2 regions of the Paenibacillus sp. FSL F4-0243 genome follow, and region 2 is predicted to be linked to the other one. Evidence: a T-box and tRNA genes for the amino acid it is inferred to sense, from the RefSeq annotation. Region 2 holds a T-box; the other holds one or more tRNA genes.
The links. The T-box of region 2 lies ahead of NSS87_RS24760 (valine--tRNA ligase). A T-box ahead of a tRNA ligase gene usually reads a tRNA of that ligase, here a tRNA-Val.

Region 1: it has a tRNA-Val gene. The T-box ahead of NSS87_RS24760 (valine--tRNA ligase) is inferred to sense a tRNA for this amino acid. The anticodon was not compared.

Annotation. Positions count from the first base shown of each region.
Region 1 is NZ_CP150151.1:2,753,926-2,769,877, reverse strand. Features, by position in the region: gene NSS87_RS12140 (hypothetical protein) at 16-612, opposite strand; gene NSS87_RS12135 (MFS transporter) at 900-2,189, opposite strand; gene NSS87_RS12130 (aminotransferase class I/II-fold pyridoxal phosphate-dependent enzyme) at 2,286-3,761, shown strand; gene NSS87_RS12125 (DUF1292 domain-containing protein) at 3,892-4,203, opposite strand; gene NSS87_RS12120 (copper amine oxidase) at 4,284-4,838, opposite strand; gene NSS87_RS12115 (MBL fold metallo-hydrolase) at 5,003-5,740, shown strand; gene NSS87_RS12110 (DUF3892 domain-containing protein) at 5,804-6,043, opposite strand; gene NSS87_RS12105 (GNAT family N-acetyltransferase) at 6,129-6,572, opposite strand; gene NSS87_RS12100 (hypothetical protein) at 6,680-6,892, opposite strand; gene NSS87_RS12095 (site-2 protease family protein) at 6,997-8,073, opposite strand; gene NSS87_RS12090 (hypothetical protein) at 8,402-8,704, shown strand; tRNA gene NSS87_RS12085 (tRNA-Val) at 8,836-8,907, shown strand; gene NSS87_RS12080 (hypothetical protein) at 9,499-9,690, shown strand; gene NSS87_RS12075 (iron ABC transporter permease) at 9,969-10,976, opposite strand; gene NSS87_RS12070 (iron ABC transporter permease) at 10,973-12,022, opposite strand; gene NSS87_RS12065 (AraC family transcriptional regulator) at 12,009-13,994, opposite strand; gene NSS87_RS12060 (hypothetical protein) at 14,508-14,648, shown strand; gene NSS87_RS12055 (hypothetical protein) at 14,742-14,981, opposite strand; gene NSS87_RS12050 (hypothetical protein) at 15,555-15,952, opposite strand, start outside.
Region 2 is NZ_CP150151.1:5,538,463-5,554,414, forward strand. Features, by position in the region: gene NSS87_RS24715 (Maf family protein) at 1-561, opposite strand, end outside; gene NSS87_RS24720 (DUF4321 domain-containing protein) at 596-841, opposite strand; gene NSS87_RS24725 (SPOR domain-containing protein) at 1,082-2,317, opposite strand; gene NSS87_RS24730 (diaminopimelate dehydrogenase) at 2,534-3,520, shown strand; gene NSS87_RS24735 (glycosyltransferase) at 3,614-4,798, opposite strand; gene NSS87_RS24740 (GGDEF domain-containing protein) at 5,134-6,291, opposite strand; gene NSS87_RS24745 (GGDEF domain-containing protein) at 6,328-7,494, opposite strand; gene murC (UDP-N-acetylmuramate--L-alanine ligase) at 7,778-9,157, opposite strand; gene NSS87_RS24755 (folylpolyglutamate synthase/dihydrofolate synthase family protein) at 9,164-10,540, opposite strand; gene NSS87_RS24760 (valine--tRNA ligase) at 10,546-13,182, opposite strand; T-box leader at 13,338-13,621, opposite strand; gene NSS87_RS24765 (LysM peptidoglycan-binding domain-containing protein) at 13,963-15,333, opposite strand; gene NSS87_RS24770 (RluA family pseudouridine synthase) at 15,695-15,952, opposite strand, start outside.

The DNA of each region.
Region 1 (15,952 bases), 2.8 Mb from region 2:
ATTTCGGCACCTTGTTTACCATTCTAACATATACAATTCCTTCGTCAAAAAGGTAAGCTGAGCTCGGCATTTCTCCGCTCGAATCATATCCTCAGCCTTAAGTGCATCATTTAATCGATCCAGCTGCTCATCCACTTCAATCCTGCGCTGGCGAATTCGTTCCTCTCCTTCAACAGAATAAAAGAGCTTGGTCAGCTCCTCATCGGTGAGCATAGGACCCTTCTGGTATAAGACTCGCTGCTGATAACCCGAGATTTCAACAAGACGAATCACTTCGCCGAACAAAATATTTTCAATAATAATCTGACGGTCTCTGAAGCGCTTTACAATGGCATGGCCTCGCATGTCCCCAATTAACTTCTCCATCCATTCTGACAAGCGAGCATCACGAATCATATAGTCACCCACGAGTTTATAGCCATCTTTGATCCTTTGAAAACGTAATTTCACCAGTTTACGACCCGTACGGACCGAAATTACAAAGACCTGTTCGTTCTCGCTCCAATATAGGGAATAACCTTTTTGAATCAAATCCTTGATCAGGTCCTGGATATGCTGTCTGTCGAAACGCAGCTCCAGGTTACAATACTCCACCTCGTCGTTTTTGTTCACGGCACTCCCCCCTAACTACTTCACATCTGCAAAGCCAACACAATTGTTCAATTTCCGATTATTTATGGCTGCCGGACCTCTTCAAGTAGTAGTTACTTTTGCGTTCGTCTTAGTCTTATTTTATACTTCAGTTTATGTAGCGGTAACTTGGTTTATTGACTATTTTTACCCGCAACAGACTTTCTCCAAACGCTGATTGAATTTTTATTTCTTTTAGTCCTTTTAATTCCTAAAAAAAGCCGCTGACAACTAATTCTCAGGTTGTCAGCGGCTTTTCACATCTAAGGTCAACTAGTTTTAAATTTCAACTTTGTTCTGTGTACAATTAGTAAATGCAGCCCAAAGAGCATCAACATTACAATTGCACTCATCAGAAACGGAACACCGTGACCTACATGGTCCCATAGTCTCCCTGATATCACTGGTCCTGCCACCATCCCTGAGCCTTGCAAGGTCAAGAAAAGCCCCCACACAGTCCCTCGTTCCCCCTTAGGCACTTGCTTAGCCAGAAAAGCATTCCACGCCGGGAGAATAAGCGCGTAGCTTATACCGACCAATGCAACCGCGATAAAAGCAAGCGGGAGCCAGCGTACCTGTGAGAACAGGGCAAGCGAAAAGGCGGCAAGCAAAAAGCCAATGTTCAGAAACACAGATGTTCCTATTCGGTCCACCAGCTTGCCTGCTGGAATTAGAGCAAGCACCGTAATTCCCCCACCTGCAATCAGAAGCAGACTAAATTGATTCGGACTAACATGAAGCTCCGTACGTGCAAACAAGGTAACTACAGGCGTCATCAAGCCAATGGCAAAAGCCTGAAGAAATAAGGCTGGATATAGTAGGCGACTGACTTTAAGCGTCGTTCTGACCTGATGTAGTGTTCTTTTTATACTTTCTAATGGACTGATTTTTTTACGCTCAATAGCTCCGCCGAGCCCCTGCATGTCCCTTACAACTGCATGAGTGCCACTTGACGAGATTCTTTTAGGTAGAAAAAGCGCAACTACAACTACTACAGCAGCACACCCTAGCAGGACCAAAAAGGCTACACGATAGCTTTGTCCACCCTGATCCATCAAAAAATTCACTACAATCGGACCGATTCCAGTTCCTGCGAGCGATGCCATCTCAACAGCACCCATAGCTGCACCACTGCTGCCGCTTTTAGTAGATCCCGCCAATTCCGTTATTCCGGTCATCACACAAGGCCAAAGCGGGGATGTCCCGATCCCAAGAATAAGACAGGCAATCGAGAGCGTAACTGCTGTTTTGGCATATATTATCATTCCAACAGCTACTAGGATCAACAACAAGGCACTTGTCATGGTCCAGCGAAATCCTATGCGCTCCATAACCCAGCCAGAAGGACTGCGGAATAGATTATCCCCCAAATACTGGAGTGCAAAGGCAAAGCCTACTACTGTAACAGATAGACCCAAAATATTCTCCATATATACGGGTAACAAAGCGACAAGTAGCGACCCTTTAACAAACTCAACTAAAAAAATAATTACCCACATCTCCATGATAAATGGGGACGTCAAACTGATATGTGTACGTTGTGCAGCTTTTGTGGACATTCTATCACATCCAAATCCTAGTATTCTGTAGATTGTTTTGTTATACTGATGCTTGCCTTAAATTTTAATATTCGCGAAAGGTTGTGACAGCATTAAATGAATCAACACCGTACTCCCCTCTTCACAGCTTTAAAAAAGCATGCCGCCGGCAATCCCGTTCAATTTCATATCCCGGGGCATAAGAAGGGGCTAGGAACCGATGCCGAATTCCGTGAGTTTATCGGCGATAACGCTCTATCCATCGATCTAATCAACATCGCACCGCTTGATGATTTACATCAGCCAACTGGAGTAATCCAGGAAGCTCAGAAGCTGGCTGCGAAGGCTTTCGGCGCCGACTATACGTATTTTAGCGTACAGGGCACGAGCAATGCCATCATGACGATGATCCTCTCTGTCTGCTCACCGGGTGATAAAATAATTGTGCCGCGCAACATTCATAAATCTGTGATGTCGGCCATTATCTTCTCCGGAGCCAAGCCTGTGTTTGTCTCGCCTGTTCAGGATGAGAATCTCGGGATAGATCACGGCATAACGACCAGTTCGCTGGAACGAGCGTTAAGGCGTCATCCAGACGCCAAAGGAGTTCTAGTAATCAATCCCACGTACTTCGGTGTATGCGCCGACCTGCGTTCGATTGTCGACCTGGCTCACCGTTACGGTGTACCCGTATTGGTGGACGAGGCACATGGAGTACTGATTCATTTTCATGAGGATCTGCCGGTATCGGCCATGCAGGCCGGAGCGGACATCGCTGCCACTAGTGTGCATAAACTTGGCGGCTCCATGACGCAAAGCTCGGTACTGAATCTTAATGCTAAGACGGGTCTGATTAACCCGCAACGGGTACAGACCATTATGAGCATGCTGACTACAACATCTACCTCATATATTTTATTAGCGTCTTTGGATACATCAAGACGTAATCTCGCGCTGAACGGTCATGAAATGGCGGAAAGAACCATCAGACTGTCCAACTACGCACGCGAAACGATCAATACGATCGAAGGCCTGTACAGCTTTGGAAAAGAGATCCTTGGGACAGAAGCTACATTTGATCATGACCCAACTAAGCTTAACATTCATGTGCGCCATTTAGGGATCACAGGATACGAAACCGAAAACTGGCTGCGCGAGAAGTACAACATCGAAGTAGAACTAAGTGACATGTATAATATTCTTTGCCTTATTACCCCAGGTGATACCCAAGAATCAGTAGATAAATTATTAGCTGCACTTCGGGTGTTGTCCGCCATTCATTACAGCAAGGGTGAAATCTACGAACTTAAGGTTCAGGTTCCAGAAATTCCACAGCTTGCTCTGATTCCAAGGGACGCTTTTTATGCGGATACGCAGTTAGTTCCATTCCGTGAATCTGCTGGCTACATTATTGCAGAGTTTATATATGTATATCCGCCTGGAATTCCTATTCTTCTCCCTGGCGAGGTTATCACTCAGGATAACATCGATTATATTATTGACCATGTGGAGATCGGACTTCCGGTTAAAGGTCCTGAAGATCGCAGCATCACGAACATAAAAGTGATTGTAGAAGCCGATCCTATTTCCTAAGATCCATCATTTTCCTAAAAAACTTCATTCATTTATACAAAAACCCGATACCATAATAAGTATCGGGTTTCTGTATATAAACATCAACTGTCATATACACAATAGAACAGCTTAATTTAGTCGCTAAAATCTATTCTTGCTGAGCAAGCAGATTGTTGTAAGCTTCTTCAACAGCTTTCCATTCTTCTTCATCTTCGATATTGTACAATACCATTTCTTCGTCTTCTTCTTCCATACGCAGAATAATGCCATCCGCTTCAGGATTTTCCTTTTCTAACAGCAGCGCGTATAGTTTCTCACCGATGTCGAAAGTTTCAACCAATACCATTTCAACATCTTCGCCCTGCTCGTTCGTCAAGGTCAGCACAAACTCCTCGTGCTCATGGTCGTGATCATGCCCGCAACCGCATGCTTCACCATGCTCATGTTTGTGATCGCTCATTGTAATACCTCACTTTGAATTGTATTATCCTACATCTGGTATACTACCACGTTAGATTAGTTCAGGTCAATTTAGAACCCTTAATTAAGAGCTGTAATTACCTTTTCTGACACAAGAACGTAATCCGCATTTTTGGAAGCTTTCATGTAGAAGCCTACCCGATATTTGCCGGTTTCTTTAAAATCATAAGTAAACTCCGAGGTCGGAAACCAGAAATTATCCTTCTGCGAGCCTTCAAGCTCCTGCGACTGAATATCCTTAACATTACCAGAGGGGTCCGTTATGGCTACTTTTACAGCTGAAACCTCTTCTGTTAAGCTATCTACCTGGGTTAATATTTTAATCTTAAGCTTGCCTACGTTTACGTTACCAAAGACCGTATTATCCTTAAAAAGAACAATATGAACATTAGGCTTAAGAATCGTCACTTTTCCAGATCCATCCCAATTCACTACCCCGCCCGCTTCTCTAGCGGGAATATATGTTTTTCCATCAATCAAATAACCGCCGTCTACAATTTCCGTCCCGTTGTTCCATACCCTGATTTTCTTACTCACAGAATCGGCGAACAATAAGGAGCCACCCATCAAGGAAAAAGCAAACACACATAAAGTGACTTTTTTCCATCTATTCATTTGAAACCCTCCAAATAATTCATGCTATTAATGTATACTTACTTTGTCTCAGCAAGTTGCGCTAATTGTAGGTAAATATTTCATTCATCTTCCGAAAAATGATATTATGTACTTGTTCCAAGTTGATATATTAGCTGACAGCGATTTCAGGAGGGTACTTTCTTATGAGTCTTAACCTACAAATGCTAGGAACTGGCAATGCTTTTGCTAAAAACTATTTTAACAATAATGGCTTGCTACTAGCTGATGATTATACCCTACTAATTGATTGCGGGATTACAGCCCCACTTGCCATGCATACCATCGGGAAATCCTTCCGTGACGTAAACGCTACTCTAATTACGCATATTCATGCGGACCATGTTGGAGGTCTGGAAGAGCTAGCACTTACGCTAAAGCACGTATACGGGAAAACTATGAGATTACATTTACCTGAGACGCTTGTTGAGCCACTTTGGAACAACACCTTAAAGGGTGGATTATACCAAAAAGATGCAGTAGCCTCCCTGACCGATATCTTCGAGGTTACACCTATGAAACCCGGAATTACGTACAAGCTCGCTCCTTCTCTTACGCTCGAGATCATACATACGCCGCATATTCCTGGCAAAGATAGCTATTCCCTTCTAATAAATAATGAGATTTTCTACAGCGCGGATATGACTTTTCAGCCGGATCTACTTATAAGCCTTGTCCGTGAACGCGGCATCCGAATGATTCTGCATGACTGTCAGCTTGGTGGATCAGGTGTTGTTCACACCACACTGGAGGAGTTAATGTCTTTACCTGAAGATGTTCGACGTATCATCAAGCTCATGCATTATAGCGATGAACAACCTCAATTCGTCGGGCTTACTGGAGAGATGGAGTTTATTGAGCAGCATGTAATTTATAAACTCTGATTTGATTAAAAAAAGACCGTACATTGACGTCTGATGACGTATGTACGGTCTTTGCCTTTAGAACTATGAGAAACTCGGAAGATTATCCAAATTGTTGGTTGGATCCCCATCCGCGTCGCCGCGAATATAAGTTCCTCCGTCTTTACCTTTAAAAGCATTCACTCCGGCAATATTTCCGGCCTGTACTTCTTGAAGCGCTTGGTCATACGCCAGGACACGTCCTGTAGAGGTCTGGAAACTGGTTAAATCTCCGTCTCCATTTTTCTGTACAGCTACGAAACTTTCGCGTTCGTTATTTGGCACTTCAGCTCGCCCCTTGCGCTTGGATTTGCCATCATATGGCACATCCTAGCTTGCTTCATGGAACGGTAAATTATGTGCACTATTTTTAAAGAGTTTTCTGCATCCGTACATGTAGAATACCTGCGTCATAAAAAGGTTCCGTTGAAATCACTTCATATCCTAGCTTCTTGTAGAAATTCTCAGCTTGGCACTGTGCATCAAGAATCGAAGCTTCCAGTCCAAGCTCCCGAGCAAGCTCTTCCATAGCTAGCAACAGAACACGTCCGTATCCTTTGACTCGATAATCTTTCAGTACGGCGATACGCTGCATTTTGGCTGTACCTGCTTTGTAATAAATCAATCTTCCCGTAGCCACAGGTACACCTTCATCTATAATTAGAATATGGTGCACATTCGGACCGATAACATCGTATTCATCAATTTCTTCCTCAGCCGGTACCATTTGTTCCTCTACAAATACTTTAGTACGAATATCCAGCCCCATCTGAAGCTGTTCCTCTGTAGTTACCCGTAAGATTTCTGCCGCCATGTTAGTCCCAAACTCCTCTCTCTATGTATCCAACGATAGTTGTCTATTATATAAAAATTCGACTAGAAAGAAAAGCCTGAGCATGAGAAATCATCTTCTACGCTGCTCTAATCTGCAGAATATACTTCTTCAGGAATTGAACGATTGTATGTGTCTTGCATCACTGGTGACAATGGAGGGTACTGACCTTTTGGCTTTCCATCTAGGTTAGTCATTTCTTTGATTTCCATGACTTTTGTTGGCTTCGCCTCGGAACATCCTCCCAAAACCATCAGTAACAGCAGACAAACGCCGACTTCCCATTTCAAAAATTTAGGCATGGTTTTACTCCTTTCACCGTTCAACTGTGGTTATTCTCATTACAGCTTTGACGGTTCATGAGTTTTATAAACCATTGGATCACTTCATTCCCCGATTCTAGCCCTTATAGATTCACATTTCCAACGACATGGACCATGTACATCATTCCTGCCAGAAAGCCAGCTAATACAAAATAAGCGATACCGTATTTCCAGCGTGAGCTAGCCGGCACATCGTAATACTTATCGTTCTCGTAGACCGAATAGCTAATATCACAATTCATCTTAAGATGAAGCCCATTCTCTAAGGTCACAGGCTCTAGCTGCGAGATACGTACCTTTTCAATGATGCATTGCTGCGGAAGCGCAGCTCTACCAATGTAGTTCAGTTGATCCCATCTCACCCCTACATACTGCTGTCTTTCCAAATCACTGTAAGTAGTAAAAGGTAAATCTCTTCTATGCTCTGGTCCTGGAATCATGTAGCCTGCATCTCTAAGTGGCTCTACTGGAATTAAGAAACTCTTCGTTACAGAATAAAGGCGATTGTTAGTGCGTTTCTTGACATATTTGTTATACAGATCGTAAGCAAATAACGCCCAAATAATAAAGAACAAGATCGAACGCATATAGATGATGATGGCTAAACCACCCACGAGCCCCACAAGCCACAGCCAGCGCGTCACCGCGGTTGCAATACGGCCACCGTCAAGCGGGTGAATCGGCAGCAGATTGATCAAATTAAGTAAAAAACCTATATAAGCCAAGGAATAGAGAAGTGGACTATCCATGTAATAAGCCGCCCCAAAAACGGCTGTAGCCCCAATGGTTCCTAAGATCGGACCTCCAAAAGCAATATAAGCTTCCGTCTGGGCATCCAGCGGTTGTTTTTTCATTGTAATTAAAGCTCCCAAAAACGGTATAAACAGCGGAGCGCTGACTGGAAGCCCGATCCGTTTCGCTGCTATTACATGTCCTAATTCATGGACTAGCAAGAGCAGGACAAAGCCCACGGCAAACCCCCACGGGTAAATCAAAGCATAAGCCCATATTGAAATCATCATTGATATTAACGGCCCGGCAATTTTACCTATTTTCAGAAGAGACAAAATCGCCTTTCCTTTAATCAGGAGCATCGCCGCCCCGCCCCCCAACCATTTCCATGGCGTGGAAGAATTCTTTTTCTGCTCATTTTGCGGCAAGATCTCAAGCTCCTTTTTCTTTCAATTTTTATCTAACTGCTGTACATTACCCTCCATTTTATCATAAGTGCTTAAGGAGTATTTCCATAAAAAAGCACTCGGCTAAGTATACGACGCAACTTTTAGAATCGTTTCAAGGTCAAACAAACAGATAATGGATAATTTTCACTATTATTCAAGGGAAGAAAGTGATTCCGCTCCAATACACAACCACCACCTCACACAAAATAACCCAAATTTTATGGTTACCCTATAGGCTAACGCCGTGAACGTTATAGGCTACGAACCATAGACTGTTATCAGGGTTATTCAATTGAGGAGGTTATTTATGGATACAAATGCAAATTTACATCAACAGGTTAGTTGGAATTGTATGAACAAATACGTTGGTATTACAACGACTGACGGTCAGTCCTTTGATGGCTTTATTGCCCATGTAGATCAAAACTATGTTACTCTTGCGGTTCCTAGCAACGAAATGGTAGAACGTTTAAACGGAATGCCTACACACGAATCGGCGTATAGACAATTTGGATTCCGGCCTGGCTTTTTCCCAAGACGTCGCTTCTTTCCACGACGCATCCCTTTTTTCGGTATAAGCGATATATTTCTACTCCCGTTCTTTATCTGACGTGGCTCATGGGGATGGAGCGGCATCCCCTTTTCTTATTATTTTAAAGACTATGTAAACTATCATCCCTATAGATTGTAAAAAAAGAATTGCCATCCTACTCTATCGTATGGTATTATGAAATTCGTCGCAGGACGGTAGCTCAGCGGGAGAGCACTATCTTGACAGGGTAGGGGTCATGGGTTCGAACCCCATCCGTCCTATATGTGAAAGCCTTGATATTCAAGGCTTTTTTTGTTTTCTATTCACTTATCATTCTATTAAAAACCCCTGTGATACGAATTTGATACGAATCGCGATTACTTTTCGTATCAGTTCATGTGATCCTCTGGGAAAATATCATCGATTCTATCCTCCAACCAATTCCTAAATTCCGCTTTACTGATATATAATTTCCTTCCCACTTTTGCAACATGAAATACGTGGAAGCCTGTTTACAATCCTTTCAATTCTATCGCAGTACTCCCCTTTATCACTTAATTATTTGGAATTATACAAACGAACAGATCATGCTATAATCCCAAAAAGGAGCGATATCAATCAGTTTTGTAATCGTTGTTTTAATTTTTGCGGTGTTGTTTGGAGTATTCAAAAAAAACAAAAAGCAGTAATTCATTGAACTTTTCGGTGCGCGGTATGCGTCTACTTCGTCATAACCTTTGGGAGAGAAGGGACACTCCTACTCCCTTAATGATCTGTATCTTCGTACTGTTCATTACTACTTTTTAATAATGAAACCTATATTTGGGATAAATCGTATTAATTAATAAATATTTTTTTTGAGGATGGTTATTATGAATCAAGAAAACTTAACTTGTAAAGCTTGTGGAAGTACTACCTTTGCTAAAGGTGAAGTAAACGCTGTGGATGCTAGAGTAATGCCCATCGGTAAATCTTTTACTTTTGGCTCCCCGGTTATATATACATTTTGTAAAAAGTGCGGAGAAGTAGCCTCAATTAAAATTACAAAACCCGAGAAATTTTGAGCCTACGTAACGGCCTCTTTTTAGAATTCTCTAATGAGCAGTTTGGGTCTACTGCGACACTGTTCTACTCACACTCAGTCGTAATTCTACTTGATACACCAAGCATTGGGGTTGCATGATAGCAGAAGATAAGTCCAAGAAGAGAAATTTAAAAACCGCGAAAAGCCTTGTATAATCAAGGATCTTCGCGGTTTTTTTGTTTTTTCAAAAGCCTCGTAAGAGCTCGCGGCAAAACCCAAAAAGAAGGCTTTTTTATACGTTGGAAAGAACTCCGATATTTATTTTGAACGCATCAATAAATATAGGAAGTAAGGCACACTCAGCATTGTTACAATAATCCCTGCGGGAATATCCGACTTAAAGCTAACCGTCCGAGCAATCGTATCCGCTACAAGCAGTAATAGCGCACCAATAAGTGCTGAAGTTGGTAGAAGTACTTTGTAGTCGTGACCTACCAACTTGCGCGCCACATGCGGACTAATCAATCCAATAAAGAAGATCGAGCCCCCGAGCGCTACACAGCCAGAAGCAATGCCTACAGCCGCAATCGCCAGACGCAAAAATTTCTTCTTTACAGCGACTCCTAATCCTATCGAAATTTCGTTACCTAGCACTAAGATGTTCAATGTCCTGAAATTGGAAAGAATATATGCGAATAGCAGCAATACCCAAGGTGCCAGCAAGCTGATATAAGACCACTTGTCCCCCCATAAATATCCTGCTTGCCAACGCTGCGCAAACTCATACTTCTGGTCATCAAGCTTTAAAGTTAGGAATAACGACAGCGCACTAAACCCCATATTGATCGCAACACCAGTCAAGACAAGTCGTGTAGAAGAAATCATACGACGTTTTCTATAGGCTAGAATATAGATCAGAGCTGCTGCCAGCAGACCACCTAAGAATGCCATAGACGGCAGTAATAATGTTATAGCGGTGCCTTGAATGCTTACCGTTGAGATAATCAGCAACACCATAAGACCTGAACCTGAGCTAATACCAAGCATGCCGGGATCAGCCAGATCATTGCGCAGCAACGCCTGCATAACTGCACCTGCCAGTGCCATCCCAAATCCAACAAGTATCGCTAATACGATCCGAGGAAGACGAAACTTATAAACAACGAGATTATGTTCCTCTGGACCTTGTCCAAGCAATACTTGAAATACTTCAAGTGGATTGAGGGACACCTTTCCCATATTAAGACTAAGAATAGCTCCTGCAATAAGCAGTATTATGAGAGATAGAATCCATATTGTAGCCTTATGCGATTTAACAACATTCATTTAAAGGCTCTCCTCTCTTTGCTCGCAATTAGCAAGAAGAAAGGAACACCAATCATTGCAAAAATAATGCCCAGTGCTGTCTCTGCCGGACGATTAATCACCCTTCCTGCGATATCCGCTGCAACCATAAGTGCGCCGCCGTAAATGGCTGATGCTGGAATAATATAACGATAATCTACACCTACAAAAAAACGCATAATATGCGGAATAATCAACCCTACAAAGCCGATTGGCCCTACAAGTGCAACAGCTACACCCGCTAGTAAAAGGACCGCAAGCGTAGCTATCATCTTAACGAGAACGATCCGTTGCCCGAAGCCTTTCGCGATCTCTTCCCCCAAGTTTAAAACAGTGATAGAGCGTGCAATGAATAATGATAAAGCCAGCCCACCTAAGAACCAAGGAATAACTAGCTTAATTTCCATCCATGTTGCTCCAGCCACACTTCCCGAAGTCCAATAAGCAAGGGCACGACCAATTCCATAGTTTAATGAGATAAATGACCCCACAGCTCCAAAAAGCATTGTAATTGATATTCCAGCTAGCACCAGTCGTTGAGGTGTCATTCCTGAACGATTCAATGAAGCGGCAAGATACGTTAATCCTGCTCCAAGTCCTGCGCCAATAAAGCTAACCAGCAAGGTTGTTGTCTGCAGTTGCCCTGGAAGAAAAACCAGTGTAACGGCCATTGCAAGAGCTGCTCCTGCATTTACTCCCATTAATCCGGAATCTGCTAAGGGATTTCGCGTATAACCTTGCATAACCGCTCCTGCTACCGCGAGACACATCCCCGCAATAATATCAGCTGCTGTACGCGGAATTCGAAGGGCATGAATAATCTGATGCTCGGTCAGTTCAGAATCAAAATTAAAAATCGCTGTCCATGCCATCTTCAGGCTCATGGAAGCAGAGCCAAAAGAGATAGAAGCCGCTACTGAAAGCAGCAGCAGCAATATCCCTAGGAGTAAAAACAGACCGAAATACGATTTCCCTCTTAAATTAGGGATAACAGCTGTTCTATCATCTAGCTTTCTATTTTTTTTCATACGCTGACACTAGCTTCTCAACTACAAAATCTAGCTGCTTATCAAGAGAGTAGATATCGGAATAATATGAAAAATCAAACCCAATTTCGATCAATCTACCTTCTTTGATTGCTGGAATGCTGTTCCAAATAGGGTTGTCCGACAAATCATCAGCCCCATCCCATACAGAGCGGAACACGAAGTCTCCTATATACTCAGGTAACACTTCTAAGGAAACAAACCCTCCAGTAGCCTTCTCCCTGCCATCAATCTTCTTCTGAAGAATCTCTGGTGCTTTTAGTCCTAAATATTCATAAATGATCTGAGAGCCTCTTCCGTAAAGCTTGCTATCGATCACCGCCATCTCTTTTTTGCCGCCCTCGATAATGGTTACCGTCTTATCTAAAATTCCAAGTTCATCAAGCTTCTGCTTACTTCTCTCCAACTTCTCGTGGAAATTATCTAATAAAGCTTGTGCCTCCTGCTCCTTGCCAAATACCTCGCCAATCTTCATTATACGTTCGTCCGTCGCCATTTTTTCATAAGGAATTGGAATGGTCGGTGCAATATCCTTAAGGATTTCGTAAGTTTCTTCAGAAGCAGCTATGATCAAGTCCGGCTTTACTGCCATAATAGCCTCTGGATTAGGCTCATACCATGAACCAAGATCTTCAATACCTCCCAGCTCTTCTGCAAAGGCCGCTCCTTCAAAGACACTCGAAGTACCTACTGGCTTAATGCCGAGGGCAACAAGATCCCCTTGAAGGTATAACACCACAACCCTCTCTGGATTAGCTGGAACGACAATATCTCCCTTTACCGTAGAGATAGCTCTTGTCTGAGCCTCTTTATTGTTATTGTCAGTTGCAATTGAATTATTGGCTGATGATGATGTAACTTCAGAAGCTTTGGATCCCTTAGAATTCGTGGCAGTAGAACCAACGTTTGCAGATCCGCATGCACTTAAAAGCAAGGTAAAGCTAAGCAGCATCGCTACAATAAAACTTGATGTCTTTGTTATTCGCATAGGTGAAGACCCTCCGGTTATTTTATTATGATAACAATATTGATAATGATTATCATATTCAACAACATTATATCGGGAGGATATGTTCTCGCCAATGGAGAATCTGGCGGTGGTAAATGGACGATTCTCCGATGAGTTCATCTGCCTGCTTTCCTTGCGGAATCGGATGGGAGATTGACCATTATATTTACTAAACATACGACTGAAGTAATATACATCGCTATATCCAACTTCTTCTGCAATATCGCGGAGTGGAGCATCGGTACATCGTAATAGCTCTTCTGCATGTTCAAGCCGGTATCGTATCAAATATTCGATCAAGCTGAACCCCGTCTCCCCTTTAAAACGCGTTGATAAATGACGAGGGCTATAATTAAATTGCTCCGCTATAGATTCTAGTGATAAATTGTGACGATAATGCACCTCAATATAACGGACAACCTGCCCAATGACATCCGGTTGCCTGAGGTTTATTCCATTCTTTGTAAACTGCTTTAATAATTCATGTATAAACTGATAGAACAAGCCTTTAACTTGAATTCTTTCCAATAAGCCTCCTTGTGCCCAGAGTTGCTCCATTGCCATTAGTTGATAGTGCAGTGGCAATGGCTCTAAAGACTCGAAGCCATACTGCATCCGAAATGGATTGCTTCGTTCCAAAAGTCTTGCTAAATCCTTTCTTCCTGGTAAGGAGGCTCTATAAAATAATAAATAGTATTCAAAGATCTTCCCTGCCTCTATGCTTAGTCTCATCCCCTTGCCACCATGCACAATAAAATGACGGTCTGCGTCGTAATCTATACCGTTGAGATTCAAGCTGGCCGCACCCCGCACACAGTAGATAAATCCACATGCAGGTAATATATAGCCTTGCAGCTTGTTCCCAGGCTCCATCACAGTATGTCGAATATCCAGCACTTTAACGGCTGCATAATTCCATGCGGCAATATGATCTTCCAACTTCATCTTGCATTTCACTCCGATCCGTAACACAATCTATTTAAGTTAATTACATCTTAAACATTGATAATGATTATCAATTAGTATTAGGCAGCTCTTCTATTTTGTCAATCGCTGGTTTGTATCGTGCTCACTGATAGCTTCGCATGAACTTCGAAAAGTCAAAAATAACATCGCCATGGATCTATAACCAAACACTAAAACCACTGGTCTAAGGTGCCCCCAACCTTTCCAATAACCTTCTTTAATGACCTCAAATTCGCACAGCTTTGATTTCCATTCTTCTGGAACCGTTTATCTCTCCTTATGGGGTCTCATCCCTATGATTCCTTATCTAAACGTTATTTGAACTAAACAGGAATAATCTCTCAATATTGCATCACCTATAATTTAGCATTAATATAAAATAATGAGACTTACTGAAAATCGTTAATGAGTATCGTTTTGAGGATTATTGCATTTTCGCAAACTCACTAAGGAGTAGGAGTGTTTTTTATATGTTATAGGGGAAAACGAATATTGGGACCAATGACTGAAGCTGATGCTCTACGTGAATGGTTTACTCTTTCCGGTACAGTGAAGGACATTTATATTATTGAGGTTGATGAGAACAATAAAGTAAGGCGCCAGATTGGACCTACAAAGAAGAAAAAGAAATAAGCATAGCCTGCAGCAACCTACTATAACTTGATTGAAAAAGAGATAAAACGTAAAAAAGCCCCACCGACCTTTATAGGTTGATGGGGTATTTTATTAAAATGGAAATTTAGTAAACGAGAATATTAAGAGTACCATCCCAACAATCGAAGATAGAGCAGCCATTTTATCTTTAGTTTTAAAATAGGTAGCTCCTCCATTAAAAATCAGAGCTCCACACATCCCCATCATTGTCCAAGACATGATCGCTTGATCCTGATCGCGGAAAAATAGTATTGCCAGAATGATTGTTGCTGCACTAAATAGAATACCGAACAGCCTTAGTGCTTTCAGCAAAAAATCCCCTCCCGAAATATAATGGGCTAATGAATTTGCAGCTTACTCGATATTACAAGAAAAAATGTAGCCAATGGGCCACAAAGCAAAGAAATTAAAAACCAGTTTAATCCACTCCTATTTTTACCTTGTGCTAACCCAGCATTTATTAATGCTAATGTACCCCATCCAACAAAATACCCATTATCCATCACGCACACGACCTTTCAACATCATTTTATAGGAATACGAATATCCAATATAATGGTTTCATCATAAGCAAATGTTGCAGGGATTTGTTATACATGCTGAGATTTCAACAACTACTTTATTCTTGTGGCGATAAGCTGGATCGTTTCATCAGAGTCTTTTACAAGACATTTCAAAGTAATGCCCAGGACAAGTGAAAATAAAGAGATCATAAAACAAATGACTGTAATCATTGCTCCTCTTAAGTCATTTGTGAAATTATAACGCAAGATTTCTGAGAAGCTGCTAGTAGAAAAGAAAATTATAGTCAAAATAAAAAACAATCCAAAAACACAAAATAAAATGTTTGATATTTTATTAACTCTTTCAAAATAGCTCATGTATTCAACTCCTCTGATCAAGATAATAATCCACCAAGACATAAATGGAACCGGCAATACCAAAAAGGATAATGGCTATACTACTATTCAAATGATATTCCTGTATAAAGCGTTCATCGTATGCCTTGTAAAAGAAAACATATCCCCCGATACCGCTCAGAAGCAATATCATTATGCGGCTAATCAAAGGATTTGCAATCATTCGAACAACCCAAGAGAAAGGAAAAATTATAATTGGGTAAAGAACGGCTGAAAAAAGAAATGCTAAGAAAATAAAAACAAATCCTATATTTTGAAACCCATAGTATTCAGTCGTACTGATCTTATTTCCTTCCCATAGCTCTAATCCAAAAGTGGCCAAGGTGAATAAAATCGTCGAAACAAACCATAACATGATATGCT
Region 2 (15,952 bases):
CATTTCGCCAAGAAGCGACAGCGGCAATCCGACAACATTGAAATAACAGCCTTCAATTCGTTCCACCAAGGTGGAGCCAAGCCCTTGTATCGCATAAGAGCCAGCCTTATCAGCGGGCTCTCCCGTAGCTATATAAGCAATAATTTCATTCTCCGTCATTGCTCTCATCGTTACGGAAGTAACACGGTGCTCCACTATAGTCTTTCCATGCGGAAGTCCAATACAGGCTACACCCGTGTATACCTTATGATTCCGGCCCTGAAGTCTGGTAAGCATCGATTTACTGTCCAGCTCGTCCACCGGTTTGCCTAGCACAGTGTTATCTAGTACAACAATCGTATCACTACCAATAATTACTGCGTTACGCTCTCCTGCTGCAGCCACTACAGCCTCTGCTTTTCGCAGAGCCAAACTGCGCACGATTTGCTCCGGCGTAAGCTCCGGTGGTGTGCTTTCGTCCGCTTCGCTGGTAATGACCTCAAAAGGCAAGCCCAGTAAAGACAAAAGCTCTCGTCGACGCGGTGAACCTGAGGCTAAAATAATGTGTTGTGAGTTGTCCACGTTGTAAACGTCCCTTCTTGATCAGTAACGAGAGTTACAGTCTTCGGTACAGCCATACAGCTGTAATAATACCGACGAGACTTAGCATGCACAATTTCAAATGAATAGTGATGTCATAGGTTATGATGTCCAAATCGGCTCGCGGAGACCACTTAAGCACAGTCGATGTTGTTAGAAAAGAAAGAGCCTTTACCGGCTGCAGCAGCTTGGCGATCCAGGCTCCAGCCAGCCAGCCTAGAATTAGAAATAACAGCAGTGTTCCTACATTTTTCTTCTTCATCTCAGTCTTCCCTCGCCATTTTTTGACACCCTAATTATTATACGGTGAAATTGTGATCAATACAAACGTAAAATCCCTTACGGTAATGTTTACCACCATTTGCACTAAAAGTTGCGGAGCGATACCATCCTCCGTATCAATTATAGTTTAAGTTATATAGGGATAATTTCCTCTTTCGCGCCCAAACAGCAAGCCCCCACATCTGGAGGCTCGCTGTCTTTAATGTCAACAATCTATCAGTTAATTCATTGCAGTTAGCAGCTGTTTCTGGCTAGTCAAAAAGCTCAGCATCGATTCTTGCACTTCCCAAAGTAGACCCTGAGCCTTGTTCTTGTTATATTCACTCCAGGCTGATATCCCTTGGCTCATTGATTTCTCTAACGCTGCGCAAATGCTTTTGGCTTCAGGAGATACGCCTTGTTCCAGCACTTTTACTGCTTCACTCCATTGCAGATGGAGATCACTCATAGCGGGGGTATTTGCTGTCGTACTAGTTTGGCCAGCGCTAAGTAAAGAAGCAGATTGACTGCTTAGTTCACTGAGCAGCTGCCCACTCACGGAGAAATAGTCCTTCACTTCCTCTGCATTACCGGTATAGACAAGCTGTTCAGCCCCGGGAAGTGCCACCTCTCTCACATACAGCTCAATACCCTGATTCTTTAGTCCGCTGCTAAGTAGCTTGGCCTGTTCACGGTCGGATGATATTCCAGCATACACACGATTGCCGTCGGCAGGATCCATACCCGCGGCCAAACCTGCAGTTAACAGCTCCTGGCGAGCCTCTTCAGCGCCTGCAGGTGTACTGAATACTCCGTACTGCAGCAGATAATAGCTTTGCGCAGCTACTTGAACTGGGATGGTGTTCTTCCCTGCATTTTCAGTACCCGTCACTGGTAATCCTGATGTACCTACACCTGCCGGATCTTTAGCTCCACTGGACTGCACTGAAGTAGCCGCCATGTCTGCTGTCCCATTTCCAGAGCTGCTGTCCATATTCCCTCCGTAAAAGAAAGAAAGTGCAGCATAACCAAGCAGTACCCCTGTGCCGATGGCTCCCGTAACAGAAAGAGCTAATTTCCACCAATACGAAGGACGTCGAGTATGATAAGAGCCTCCGTAACTGCCAGAGGATACATTCTCTAATTTATCCCTGCTATCCGAAACCATATCTGACAGAAGGTACGATTGCTGTGTATATCTAAAATCCTTATCCTGTTCGTCCCATTCTTCCTGGCGTGGATCTACAGTACCCGAGTAATAGTCATAGGAATCTTCCGGTGGTGCCTCATGCGTGGAACGAAAATCAGGCTCATAAAGCCATGTTTGCTGTGCTGGACCTACCTCTTGACGCAGTCCCTCAGCGTACTCTTCAGCTGTGCCCAATCCGCCATTTGACCAGCGCTCCACCACTTTAGGCTTTGGTTTAGGCTCGTCCTTGTTCACGTCAAATCGGAATGTCATTCTTCCGTTATTCAACAGTTACACCTCACCTCATCTAATCTATAAGTAAATATATGATAGACAATAGAGAGATATGCTATTTTTAAGCCATAGGAATTATGAAAGATTATGCAGATTCAGTTTACATTACATGTACCTTTTATATACTATATAAAAAGAGCTAAAAGTGTACACTATACTAGGTAAGCTAGAAATGATGCTTTAGTTCACTACTGATTAGGAGGGCTTCTTCTGAAACAAAAAATTCAAGCAGCTATTGTAGGCTACGGAAATTTAGGAAAAGGTGTACGTAAGGCTATCAACCAAAGTGAAGATATTGAGCTAGTTGCGATCTTTACGCGCAGAGAACCTGGACAACTGGAAGCCGGAGAAGCCGGTGTGAAGTTCGAACATATCTCTGCCGTCGAACAATATAAGGGTAAAGTGGATGTTATGATTCTATGCGGAGGATCGGCTACCGATCTGCCAGAACAAACACCAGCCATTGCCCGGATGTTTAATACCGTGGACAGCTTTGATACTCATGCCAAAATCCCCGAGTTCTACGAGACCGTTGACGCCGCAGCTAAACAAGGTGGAACACTCAGCGTAATTTCTACTGGTTGGGATCCAGGCTTATTCTCAATGAATCGTCTGCTCGCTGAAGCTATTCTTCCACAAGGTAAAGAATACACCTTCTGGGGCAAAGGCGTTAGCCAAGGCCACTCCGATGCGATCCGCAGAGTAGATGGAGTTAAAGCTGGTGTACAATATACCGTTCCAGTACAAGAGGTTATTGAGGCCATTCGCGCTGGTGAAACACCAGAGCTTACCACTCGCCAAAAACACCTTAGAGAGTGTTTTGTAGTGGCTGAGGCAGGAGCAGATCAAGAACGCATTCGTGCAGAAATCGTGAACATGCCGAACTATTTTGCAGATTATGATACTACGGTTACTTTCATCACTGAAGAAGAATTGGCAGCTCAGCATAGCGGAATTCCGCACGGCGGGTTTGTTATTCGCAGTGGTGTAACAGGGGAAGGTACGAAGCAGATTGTTGAATTCGGCCTGAAGCTGGAGAGCAATCCAGAATTTACAGCTAGTGTTCTCGTGGCCTATGCCAGAGCCGCTCAGCGTATGAGTCAAGAAGGACAGAGTGGAGCGCGTACAGTATTCGATATTCCACTTGGAATGTTGTCTCCGAAATCTCCAGAAGAATTACGCCGCAACCTGCTGTAAAATCATACAAAAATGAAAAAAACCGCGTAGGACCCTAAAACGTCCTCGCGGGTTTTTTATATACTGCAGGCAGAGCCTTCTCGGGCGTACCTTTTACACAAGACTAAGAATCTTATTCTTCACATAATTCACTTCGTAATCCTTCAACAATGTGCGATGCGCCCGATCAGCAATAATCGTTGCCATCTCAGGATTCTTTAACAACGTTATTACGCTAGCAACAACATCAACTGAGGTATTAGCAAGCAAAATATTACGGTTATGCTCACAGTTCAATCGCTCGCATACTATAGAACTTGTAACCACCGGCGTTTTGAGTGCCCATGATTCCAGAATATTTCTGGAGACTTCACAACCTTCAAGGATCGGCACAAGAACCGCTTTAGCACGACGTATATAATCAGCAGACGGTTTCAAAGGTCCAGTGATAATAACTGATACATCATCCTTTACAAGCGACAATACATCCATATGAACCTCATGACTGGTGATGTAACACTTGATATCAGGCACTTGTTCTTTAATCAAAGGGTAGCTTTTCTTAAAGAAGTTTTGAGCAGCCTTAATCCCCTGTCTGGTGTTCATATTCCAGTGCAGAACCATTGAATTTTCTTTTGCAACAGGCTCAGTAAAAGCGTCGTATTCATTCATTTTTATGAAATGAGGAACAACATGAACTTTACGGGCATCCGCAAAGGATAGAGATTTGAATGAAAGGGCATCCCATTCCGAGGTGGCCAAGAGTACACCCGTTTTATTCATTAGTCTCCGCTTATTCCGCCGAACCAAAGCCTCATTTAGTTTATAATAAGGATTACTGCTGCTCGGCTTCCCAATTTCTTTTCCAACGGCAAGCCCGCTCTCAAAACGATACGTATCTGTAATAACACTGGCCTCAGGAAGCAGATTACGAACCATATCAATGCAATTTCCCAGCAAGCTATGCGATATAAATACATGTCTGTAATTATTCGATCTACAAAGTTCCATGATGGTACTCTTCATGTCTTTCTCCGCATGACTCCGATTAGTGAAATTCCGTAATATATGTAAGGGACGCAGCATAGATCTCCACGAGGTAATGCACCCGTTAATGTAATGAACCGTTAGTGCAGTTCCATCATTTGTAGACATATCCTTGTGCGTACTGGCATACGTCAGCAAATCAATATCAAATTTCCCTAGCAAAATCTCGAGAATACTCCCTGTTCTCATTTCTCCTTCTAGATCCTCTGCGCTTTGATTCTGTGCTGAAAGGAACAGCATTCTTTCTCGCATGACTCTGGCTCCTTGAATTTTTATATAAATTCTCTCTACTTATCACTGCAACTTTAGATGCAGTTCAATAGTAACTCATTTCACATAAAATTTTTGTCGATTTATAGGGAAACCTTTAAAATTTTTATATATTTTCATGCTTTATTCGAAAATCATTGCGATAAACCTATATATATCGCTATTTTTTTGAAGATTCAAGCAAAAAAACTACTTTTCCAGTAATACATGAACATGAATTTTCTATTCCAAAATTTTATACTCGTTAGGTATTCTGAACTATTCCCTATGCAAACAAAAAAGTGTCTTCCTCATCTAATGACGAAAGGAAGACACTTTTATATTTCATAGCTTCTAACAACGCAGTTCCGACCCTTTTTCTTAGCTTGATACAATGCATTATCACAAAGTTTGTAGAGATTATTTAGAGAAAAACGTTCACCCGATTCTATCGTAATGACTCCAATACTTATCGTGTAGTGCAGCGGTACGCCATGAATCATTGAACCTATAACAGCTGTGCGCATTCCTTCAGCAATAACATCACTACTCTTCTCATCGGCTCTGTGCAGGAGCACTGCGAACTCTTCTCCCCCAAATCTTCCGATCAGATCACCATGACCAAGCTGTTGCTCTATTTTAGACGCCAAATCAGTTAGGACTTGGTCACCTGTATTATGGCCGTAATTATCATTTATGCTCTTAAAGTGATCGACATCCAGCAGTAAAAAAGAATAGGGCAGCTTCTTCATCGCTGAAGCAGCTATTAAAGGCCGAGCACGCAGAACGAACGACCTGCGATTCAAAATACCGGTCAACTCATCATAAGTTGCTACCCGCTCCATTTCTGCAAAGGAATCTTCTCTATAAAGGAGCATAATTCCCGCGGTTCCTAGAAACATATACAAATAAATCCCGAGATAAAAAAACAAATAAAGAAATTGTGCAACTTGTGTATTGATTCCTAATACGGAATACAGCGGTTCTAAGGCTCTCCCCGCCAACGACAAGATGACAAGACAATATAGCAGTCCTATTATTATTTGTAGCGAAGTCTCCATGACCTTCAGACATAGTATATAAGCAGGATAGGCTATAATCAGAACTCCAGCCAGACAAGCGACTGGAATAAAGAGAGGATCCTTAGGCATCAACAAATACATAAGCACCACAACTAGAATGGATACTCCGAATAATATAGAATAATATCTCTCCACTTTGCTCCCGAATACTCTGAGAAGCATTAGAAGCGCCAAGCTTTCGAGCGTGCCTCCAGCCAATGCAAGAAGTGCTATGATTGGTAGACTAAGTGGTGTATCTATAAAATCCTTCAGTAATAAGAGGATCAAGGCTGCTAGTTGCAAATATTTTGCTGTGATAAACAATGAAGAAGTCTGTTCCTGCGGATAACGCAAACGATACACCACGATAAGCAGCACCGTGAACGATTGCCACAAAAAGAGACACACCAGCAGTGTCTGGAGATCCAGATGCATATAAGTGAAGTTCACCTCCCCTAGTATTCCTGACTCTCAGTATACATATCGGTATCTGATGACTCTATTTCTTCCCTCTTGTTTGGCCTGATATAATGCCTTGTCGCTTAGCTTGTACAACTTATTTATCGAAATCTCCTGATCTGGCATGATCGTAATTACACCTATACTAACTGTGTACCCCTGTTGAACCTTATTAGTGGAAGTATTCATTATCGCCTCACGAAGCGCTTCAGCTTTCTGGTCGCAGCTCTGCTCATCTACCCCACAGAGTATGACTGCGAATTCCTCGCCCCCTAGTCTGCCAAACAAATCGCCATTTCCGAGATTATCTTTAATCGTCGATGCGAACTCTTCCAGCACAATGTCACCGGTATCATGACCATAAGTATCGTTGACCTGTTTAAAATAATCCAAATCCAATAGCAAAAATGAGAAGTACTCCTGCGCCCGAAATGCCTTTTTAAGCTTTATCTCCGCTTCCTGAAGAAATGCTCCACGGTTTAGGATCCCCGTCAAATCATCATAACTGGCTATTCTTTTTAGTTTGACGAAGGAATGCTCATTTGAGAGAAGAATATAACCGGCAGCCCCTACGATAAATAATAAATACATCCCCAAATAATACAAATATTGCGTGAGATTTGTTGAGAACACATTCATCTCGGGCTCCCAAATCAATGCAACAAGCGCCCGCATCAGCATAATCGCTGCAAATACATAAAATAATACGCCTAATATTTTTTGAAGAGGGGTAGCCTTTTTATTCACAGTTAGATGATAAGCTGGATAAACTATAAATAGTATAGACCAAAGTGAAGTACAAGCGATGCGCAAGTTGGAATGATTAAAAAATAATGCGATGATACTAAAACTAATTATGCTCAATACCGAAAGGATGATGTAATATCGCTTTATTTTTGGCCCCAGTACTCCCATCATCAGCAGTAACGCTGTAATTTCTAGACAGCACCCTCCAAGGATCAGAGCATTGCTAAGCGGAATGGACAACGCATGAGGGAGATAATCCCATAATAAAACCGAACACCAAAAGAGTAGCTGCACTTCCTTTGATCGGATGAACAAGGTGGAGGCTGTATCTTTAACAGCGGTACTTCGATAATTGGTTATAAGCAGCAATATAAATAAATTTCCGAAAATAAACAAATAAATCAGTGTTCTAATTTCAAGCAGGGAGCTCATACGTCACCACCTATGCGAAAATATCCCCCCAAAGTGCGGCTTTGCTTCGATAACGTATTCAGGTACTTTGTGGGGATCCCAAATATACGTTGAAAAATCGATCCTCTTCTGACAGCACTATAGCACTTTATAACTATATCAGTAAATACGTTAACAATACCAAAAAAAACACTTCCCTCTAAACTCCCTTCAGATAAACACAAGGATTATCTGAACGAAATTTTGGGGAAGTGCTATTGAATAGAGAATATAAATATCCTCGATTTAGCCTCAACTTGTAAACTTAATGCTTCTTCTTCAACCCGTCTGCCAGTGCGTATCCGACCTTCCAGATATCGCCTGCGCCCATCGTAATCACCAGATCACCTGGAGCAATACGAGGTGTCAGATCAGCTAGAACATCTTCTTTGGTTGGCAGATGTCTCGCGCCCGCATTACTGTTCTTAACAATTAGCTCAACCAGCTTCGCAGAAGTAACACCTTCGATCTGTTTCTCTCCAGCCGGAGAGTAAATATCGGTGATGATGACTTCGTCGGCTTCGCTAAAGGCACGGCTGAAAGCATCTAACAGGAAGAAAGTACGTGTATAGCGCTGAGGCTGGAATACCGCAATAATCCGTTTTCCTGTTGCCTTGGCAGCACTGATCGTTGCCTGAATCTCTGTAGGATGATGCGCATAATCATCAATGACCAGAATGTCATTGACTTCTCCGAGCACTTGAAAACGGCGCTTCGCACCATGGAATTTCACAATCGCTTCAGCGATTTTCTCGAAAGAAATCCCTGATTTCAAACAAGCGATTACCGCTGCCATTGAATTATAAAGATTGTACTGTCCGGGAACAGAGAGTTCAATCCGTCCAAGCACTTCTCCATTATGATTCATCGTGTACGATACCTGACGATCGCCTAGAACGATATCAGTGGCAATATAATCTGCAGTGTTCGACTTGATGCCATAAGTAATCACCTTACCTGTTACTTCAGGTAAAAGAGAGATCACATTCTCGTCATCAGCGCATACTATAGCAGTTCCATCTTCGCGCGTTTGGTTCATGAACTGCACGTATGCAGCTTTAAGACGGTTAAAGTCTCCGTCGTAATTTTCCAAGTGATCCGCTTCAACATTCGTAACGATCCCAAGCCAAGGGTGATAGTGCAGGAAAGAGCCATCACTCTCATCCGCTTCCGCTACTACAAACTCACCTTGTCCCGCCTTTGCATTCGTACCTACATTCATAATCTCTCCACCGATAATATACGTTGGATCAACGTCGCACTCTTCCATCACAAGTGCAATCATGGAGGAGGTGGTAGTTTTCCCGTGTGCTCCAGCAACGGCTACCCCTTTACGTTCATTCAATAAACGGGCTAACATTTGCGAACGATGCAGAATTGGAATCTTAAGACGCTCAGCTTCCACCCATTCCACATTATCACTAGACAAAGCCGTAGAGTATACGACTAGATCCGCACCTTTTACTTGTTCTGCTGTATGCCCGATATAAATCTTGGCACCTTTAGCAATCAATTTATCCGTTAATTCTTGGGCAGCCACATCGGAGCCCGTAACTGTATATCCCATTTCTAGCATTACCCGGGCAATCGCGCTCATTCCGTAGCCGCCGATCCCTATAAAATGCACACGTTCAGTAGTATCCAACAGTCGTCACCAGCCTTTTTCAGTATCGGGTTGCTGCAAAAGTGTACCGCGTACGTCAGAGATTAAATACAGCGTACCAGATACGACGGCAAGGTCATCCTCCGCTGTAATCGACTTCAGTAGCTGCAGCGCTTTTCCCCAATTATGTTCTACTATGATTGCCAAGTTTTCCTTGGCATATTTCTCCCGCAGACTTTCTGCGATAACTTGCAGATTCTCCACGTCCATTTTGTTCTGGAAATCCGGTTCGGTCAGGATGAGCGTATCCACTATAGGCAGTATATGCTTAAAGTAGGATTCATGATGCTTATTTGACAGCATTCCCATAAGTAAATTTAATTTACCGTATTGATAGAGCTGAGGCAGACTTTTTGCAAGACTCTCCGCACCTTCCGGATTATGTGCTCCGTCCAGTACAATCCTTGGAGACTTGCTTACCTCTTCCAGCCTTCCAGCCCAGAATGCGTGGCGCAAACCTTCAAGCACATCTTCATCCTCAAGCATAAAGGCCATATACTGACGCAGAACCTCAAGTACCATCATGGCAGCTGCCGCATTGCTAATCTGGTGCTCGCCTTTCATTACAATCCCAAGTTCAAGCGAACGAAAGGGACCCTTAAAATGAAAAGTCTGCACATCCTCACGGATTTCATTAGCCTCATAGCTAAAATCTTCTCCGGCAAGATAAAGAGTAGAGCGGCAAGCCGCTGCTTTCTCTTTCAGAACCGCTACGACTTCCGGCTGAGTTACGCAGCTAACAACAGGTACGCCCGTCTTAATAATTCCGGCTTTCTCCATTGCAATCTTCTCTAGCGTATCTCCCAAAATATCCATGTGATCATGACCAACATTAGTAATCACAGAAACAATCGGAGTCACGATGTTCGTTACATCCAGCCTTCCCCCAAGCCCGGTCTCCCATACGACAACATCAGGACAAGAGACGCCCGCAAAAAATAGAATGGCTACAGCTGTAGTTACCTCGAACATCGTAGGTGAGCCAAACTCCGTTTCCGAAATTTCTTGGACTAGTGGACGTAATTGGTTAACCAGCTCGACAAGCGTTTCTTCAGAGATGTCCGTATTATTATATTGGAACCTGTTCGTGAACTTTGTAATATACGGAGATGTAAAGGTGCCTACTGAATAGCCGCTTTGTATAAGTGCACTAGTCAAAAAAGCACAAGTTGAACCTTTGCCGTTCGTACCCGCCACATGAATAAACTTCAGCCGACGGTGCGGATTTCCCAGCTTGTCCATCAACATCTCGATTCTATCTAAACCTGGCCGTATCCCAAAAGGGATTAGGCTCTTGATCCAATCAACCGCTTCGGTGTATGTCGCAAGAGGGGCGGTACTTCCGCCCCGATTTAGGTCATCCATGTCTCTTATCCTCTCAGCTCTGCGATGCGGGCAAGTACTTTCTCACGTTTAGCAGAATAATCTGCCTGCTTCGCCCGTTCCTCTTCGATAACTTTAGCAGGAGCTTTGGCCACGAAGCCTTGATTGCTCAGCTTTTTCTCTACGCGTTCTACTTCGCTGTTCAGCGTCTGCACTTCTTTTTCCAGACGAGCGATTTCTTGTTCAATATCAATGAGTCCCGACAATGGCAGAAGCAGTTCTGCTCCTGTTACTACAGCGGACATTACCTTATCCGGCGTTTCTGGATTCAGGCCAGCTTCGAAGGAAGACGTATTACAGAAGCGTCCAATGTAGTTGTCGTTACGGGTGATAATACTCAGCGTCTCTTCATTACCCGCTTTGATGATCAATTCAACCTTTTTGCTCATCGGTACATTCACTTCAGCCCGGATATTACGAACGGCCCGGATTACATCCATCAGCAGGTTCATTTCCGCTACGGCTTGCGGATTCTCCAGAGCAGCATCATACTCCGGCCATGCAGCCAGCGTAATCGTCTCCCCTTCATGCGGAAGGTGCTGCCAGATTTCTTCCGAAATAAACGGCATAAACGGATGAATCAAGCGCATTGTGCGGTCTAGTACATAGGCAAGTACAGACTGTGTCTTCGCTTTGGCCGCGGCGTCTGATCCGTAAAGTGACAGCTTCGCGAACTCAATATACCAGTCACATAGATCGTCCCAAATGAAGTTGTACAGCTGGCGACCGGTCTCACCGAACTCGTACGAGTCAATTAGACGCGTAATCTCACGAGAAGTTTCGTTCAGACGGTGCAAAATCCAGCGATCAGCAGTACTTAGCTCACCCGAAATGTCAATATTTTCAAAGCTTACGCCTTCCAAATTCATCAACGCGAAGCGTGATGCATTCCAGATCTTATTGGCGAAATTACGTGCCTGCTCAACCTTTTCCCAACGGAAGCGTAGATCCTGTCCAGCTGTACTTCCGGTAGAAATCATGTAACGCATTGCATCTGCGCCATACTTCTCGATTACTTCAAGGGGGTCTACGCCATTCCCGAGTGATTTGGACATTTTTTGACCTTCGGAATCCCGTACCAAACCATGCATCAATACATCTGAGAAAGGTTTTTCTCCGGTAAATTCAAGAGCTGAGAAGATCATCCGCGCTACCCAGAAATAAATAATATCGTAGCCTGTTACGAGCACATCGTTCGGATAATAGCGTTTGAAATCTGCACTGTTCTCATCTGGCCATCCTAGTGTGGCAAAAGGCCACAGATTAGAGCTAAACCAGGTATCCAGTACATCTTCGTCCTGTTTCAAGTCGGTTAGACCACTGATCCGGCGCGCTTCTTCCTCGTCATTTGCCACAACCAATTCACCAGTAGACTCGGAATACCATGCTGGAATACGATGTCCCCACCACAGCTGACGGGAAATACACCAATCACGTACGTTCTCGATCCAGTTCAGGTAAGTTCTCTCGAAACGGTCCGGTACAAAGTTAACCCCGTTCCCATCCTTCTGTGCATTGATGGCAGCTTCAGCCAGTGGCTGCATCTTTACAAACCATTGTGTGGACAAGTACGGCTCAACAACCGCTCCAGAGCGTTCACTGTGTCCTACTTGATGCACATGATCTTCGATATTGATCAGCACACCTTGCTCCTTCAGGTCAGCAGTAATGGCCTTACGACATACACTCCGGTCTTGACCTTGGTAAGGTCCTGCTTCTTCATTCATCGTACCGCTCTCATCCATTACGTTAATCTGCGGTAAATTGTGACGTTGACCCATCTCGAAGTCATTCGGATCATGAGCTGGTGTAATCTTAACCGCACCACTACCAAACTCTTTGTCTACATAATCATCAGCGATAATCGGAATCTCACGGCCAATAATCGGCAGGATCAACGTTTTGCCGATCAGATCTTTATAACGATCATCTTCCGGATGAACAGCAACCGCTGTATCACCCAGCATGGTCTCCGGACGTGTGGTCGCTACTGTAATAAATCCGCTACCGTCTTTGAGCGGGTAACGCAGATGATACAAGTGACCATTAACTTCTTTATATTCAACCTCGATATCCGACAATGCTGTACGAGCCGCCGGGTCCCAGTTGATAATGCGTTTGCCGCGGTAGATCAAGCCTTTATTATAGAGCTTAACGAATACCTCGCGTACAGCTTTCGACAACCCTTCATCCAGGGTAAAACGTTCGCGGGAATAGTCAAGGGAAAGCCCCATCTTAGCCCACTGCTCATGAATGGTGTTCGCATATTTATCTTTCCAGTCCCACACCTGCTCCAGGAACTTCTCGCGGCCGAGATCATGTCTAGAAATTCCCTGCTCACGCAGCTTTTGCTCTACCTTTGTCTGCGTTGCGATACCGGCATGGTCCGTACCTGGTAGCCACAACGTGTCGAAGCCTTGCATCCGTTTTGTACGAATCAGGATATCCTGAAGCGTAAAATCAAGCGCATGACCAATGTGCAGCATTCCCGTTACGTTTGGTGGCGGGATTACAATGCTGTATGCTTTTGCATCTGGACGCCCGCCTGCACGGAAATATCCACCCTCTGTCCAATAGGAATACCACTTGGTTTCTGCCGATTTCGGATCATACGTGGTTGGCATTTCATTCTTAGAATCATTTGCAGCGGCAGCATCTGCCGCTGTATCTTGCAAGTTCGGCAACTCTGCCGCTGTTAGATTGTTTTGGTCAGCCATTCTTTGATACCTCCACTTGGTTACTTGTAGTTGGTTTCTAAAAAACAAAAAGACCCCTCGTCTCAAAGGACGAAAGGCCATTCTTTCGCGGTACCACCTTTGTTTCGCGCCAATGAAAAATAAACCTGCACTTCTTTCACCTTACGGTTCAGAAGCTTAGCGCGACACTCGTACAGATAACGGCTGCTACCGGCCACATCCTAACTTATCTTTCATATCCATGAAGACAAGCTCAGAAGGGCGACTCCGGGGCGACTTCGGTGGCTGTATCCTACGGAATGTCACAGCACTTGCATTCCGCTCTCTGAAGGGCTGACCGCCTACTCTTCCCGTTCCCAGTCTTTACTTAGATATTGCTTACTCCATAATACATTTTGAGTCATCCCTAGTCAACCTGAATAGGCTTCTACAGCGGGACTTTAAGCGGAATTTCGACTTATAGCGTGCATATGTCGAATTTTCATTCGATTCATCACTCTGCGTTGGTTAGATACCCCACATTCTAACGTTCTCCGGTCACACAAGAATAAACGCCTTCGACATCCTTTTACGGAGGGTAAGCGTTTATTTGAGAAATATAAGGATAATGTATAACGTGAAACTTATATATTCTTATATTTGACAAAAATCCCGATCTACTATCAGATCGGGATTCACCTATTCATATGAGTACGCATTGTAATTCAATTACGGAATGTACAACACTTGCCCTTCTTCTACACTCTGCCCAGACAATCGATTATACATTCCCAGCTCCCGCGCACTTAGCTGATATTTCTCTGCGATTGTATCCAGCGTTTCTTCACGCTGCACGATGCAAAGGCGAACCTTACGGAATAGGTTAGCGCCATCTGCTCCAGCAATGAATCTGCTCTTCCACTCCGTATTATTTCCGGCCTCTGGAATGATCGCTGCAGCCGATGCATTTCCTTCAGATAGGAGAGCCTCTTGTTCTTTACGAGAACGACTAGAGCTGAGTAATGAAGAGAAGGTGAGATGTTCTTTGACTGGAGCCTCAGCATCTTTCTTGCTTCCTAGCGCAATCTTAAGATCTTGCTTCTCCTCTGACTGTGGCACAGTCTCTTGAGAAACAAAAACTTCATTCGTATTCTCGTGAATCGGCTGAGCATTCTCTTCTTGTGCATGAAGCTCATTATTGGCCTCGTTTTCCGAAGCGAATACGGCAATATCTTGATCCGCATCAGCATTAGCTGCTGGAACAGCGGTTTCTCTTGAAGCAAAAGTATATTCAGCTTCTTGCTCCTGATCCGCTTGACTCGCCAGGCTAACTTGATTCAGCTGAGTGGCCTCAGCTTCATTCTGTGACTCAGCTTTAAACCAGTAATCCGCTATTCCTGCTTTGGAATCCTCTGTTTGCGAATCCAGACTATGCGTCCGAGCTTTCGCGCCCTTGTCCTTCTCATGAGCGGATGAGAAATTCACTATAGGGGACGAATGACCAGCTCCACTTGAGACCAGTGGAGCCTCTGATGCGTCTGCATTAGCTTCAGCATGCTCATGTTCTTCTACGGCAACCTCCGATGCATCCTCGCCAAAGGTCCACTGTGAATTTTCATAAAGTGCATCAGTTTCGTGCTCTTGGTTCTCTGCAGATGCTTCGATTACCCTGTCATCACTGAGAGGGGAATAAGCAACTGTGTACTCTTCCTGCTGCCAGGCCGGTTGTGGTTGAGGCTCCGCACCACCGATTCCCCGCAGTGATAATACGCCTGTTATATTCACTGTGCGCATCGTGAGCAGATCAATATCAAAATTCTCGATCTCCACCCCGATATCTTCAATCGAGCTGACGCGTGTAAGCGGAACAGTGATTTCTACGGGAATAGCATGCTCCAGACGTTGTGTTCGGTCATCTTCACTCCGGTAGAGTCCGGTAAGCAACAGCTGACCATATAACTCGGCACGATCCTCCCGCTGAATCACCTGGATTTCCGGAAGTAGTTCAACCTCCTCCAGCTCAGCTATTCCCGGAAGCTCTTCCGATAGGTGAATGCGTTCATAAATATCAAACCGCAAGCCGTGGGACTGATCAAACACGGGATATGTCCTCCTTCTTGGCATAATCTAACCCTGAGACAGGCCCAGAGCATAAGCCCAAAATGTTACTCCCCACATGTATATGCTTCAAACAGAAAGGCATGACAACTTTGGTGGCACTAACCGGACAGGATGCTATTAATTTCATAAATTCAGGGACCATTCAAACCTATCTGCCGGCCAATAGATGAACTACTCCGCATGAACAAAGTATTATATGCTGCTTTTGCTATTAGGACATAGATAGATGCTTCTTTCTGAAAAAACAGAAAATTATATACCCTACGAAAAAATAGATAAAAAAAGAACCGTAATACCAGCATTTGCTGATACCACGATTCTCAGGTTTATAACGAAGCCGTCAAGGCGCTTCAGACAGCAGCTCCCGCAGCTGAAGCATATCCTCCGGCCACGGATCGCTTACTTCCAGTTGTTCACCGCTCCAAGGGTGGCGGAAAGACAGCAGCTCGCCATGGAGCGCATGTCGGCCGGCGGCACTGGAAGCCCAGACCGGGCCGCCATATAGCGCATCCCCATACAAGGGATGACCCATATGGCTGAGATGGACGCGAATCTGATGCGTCCGTCCGGTCTCCAGCTGCACATGCACCAGGCTCCC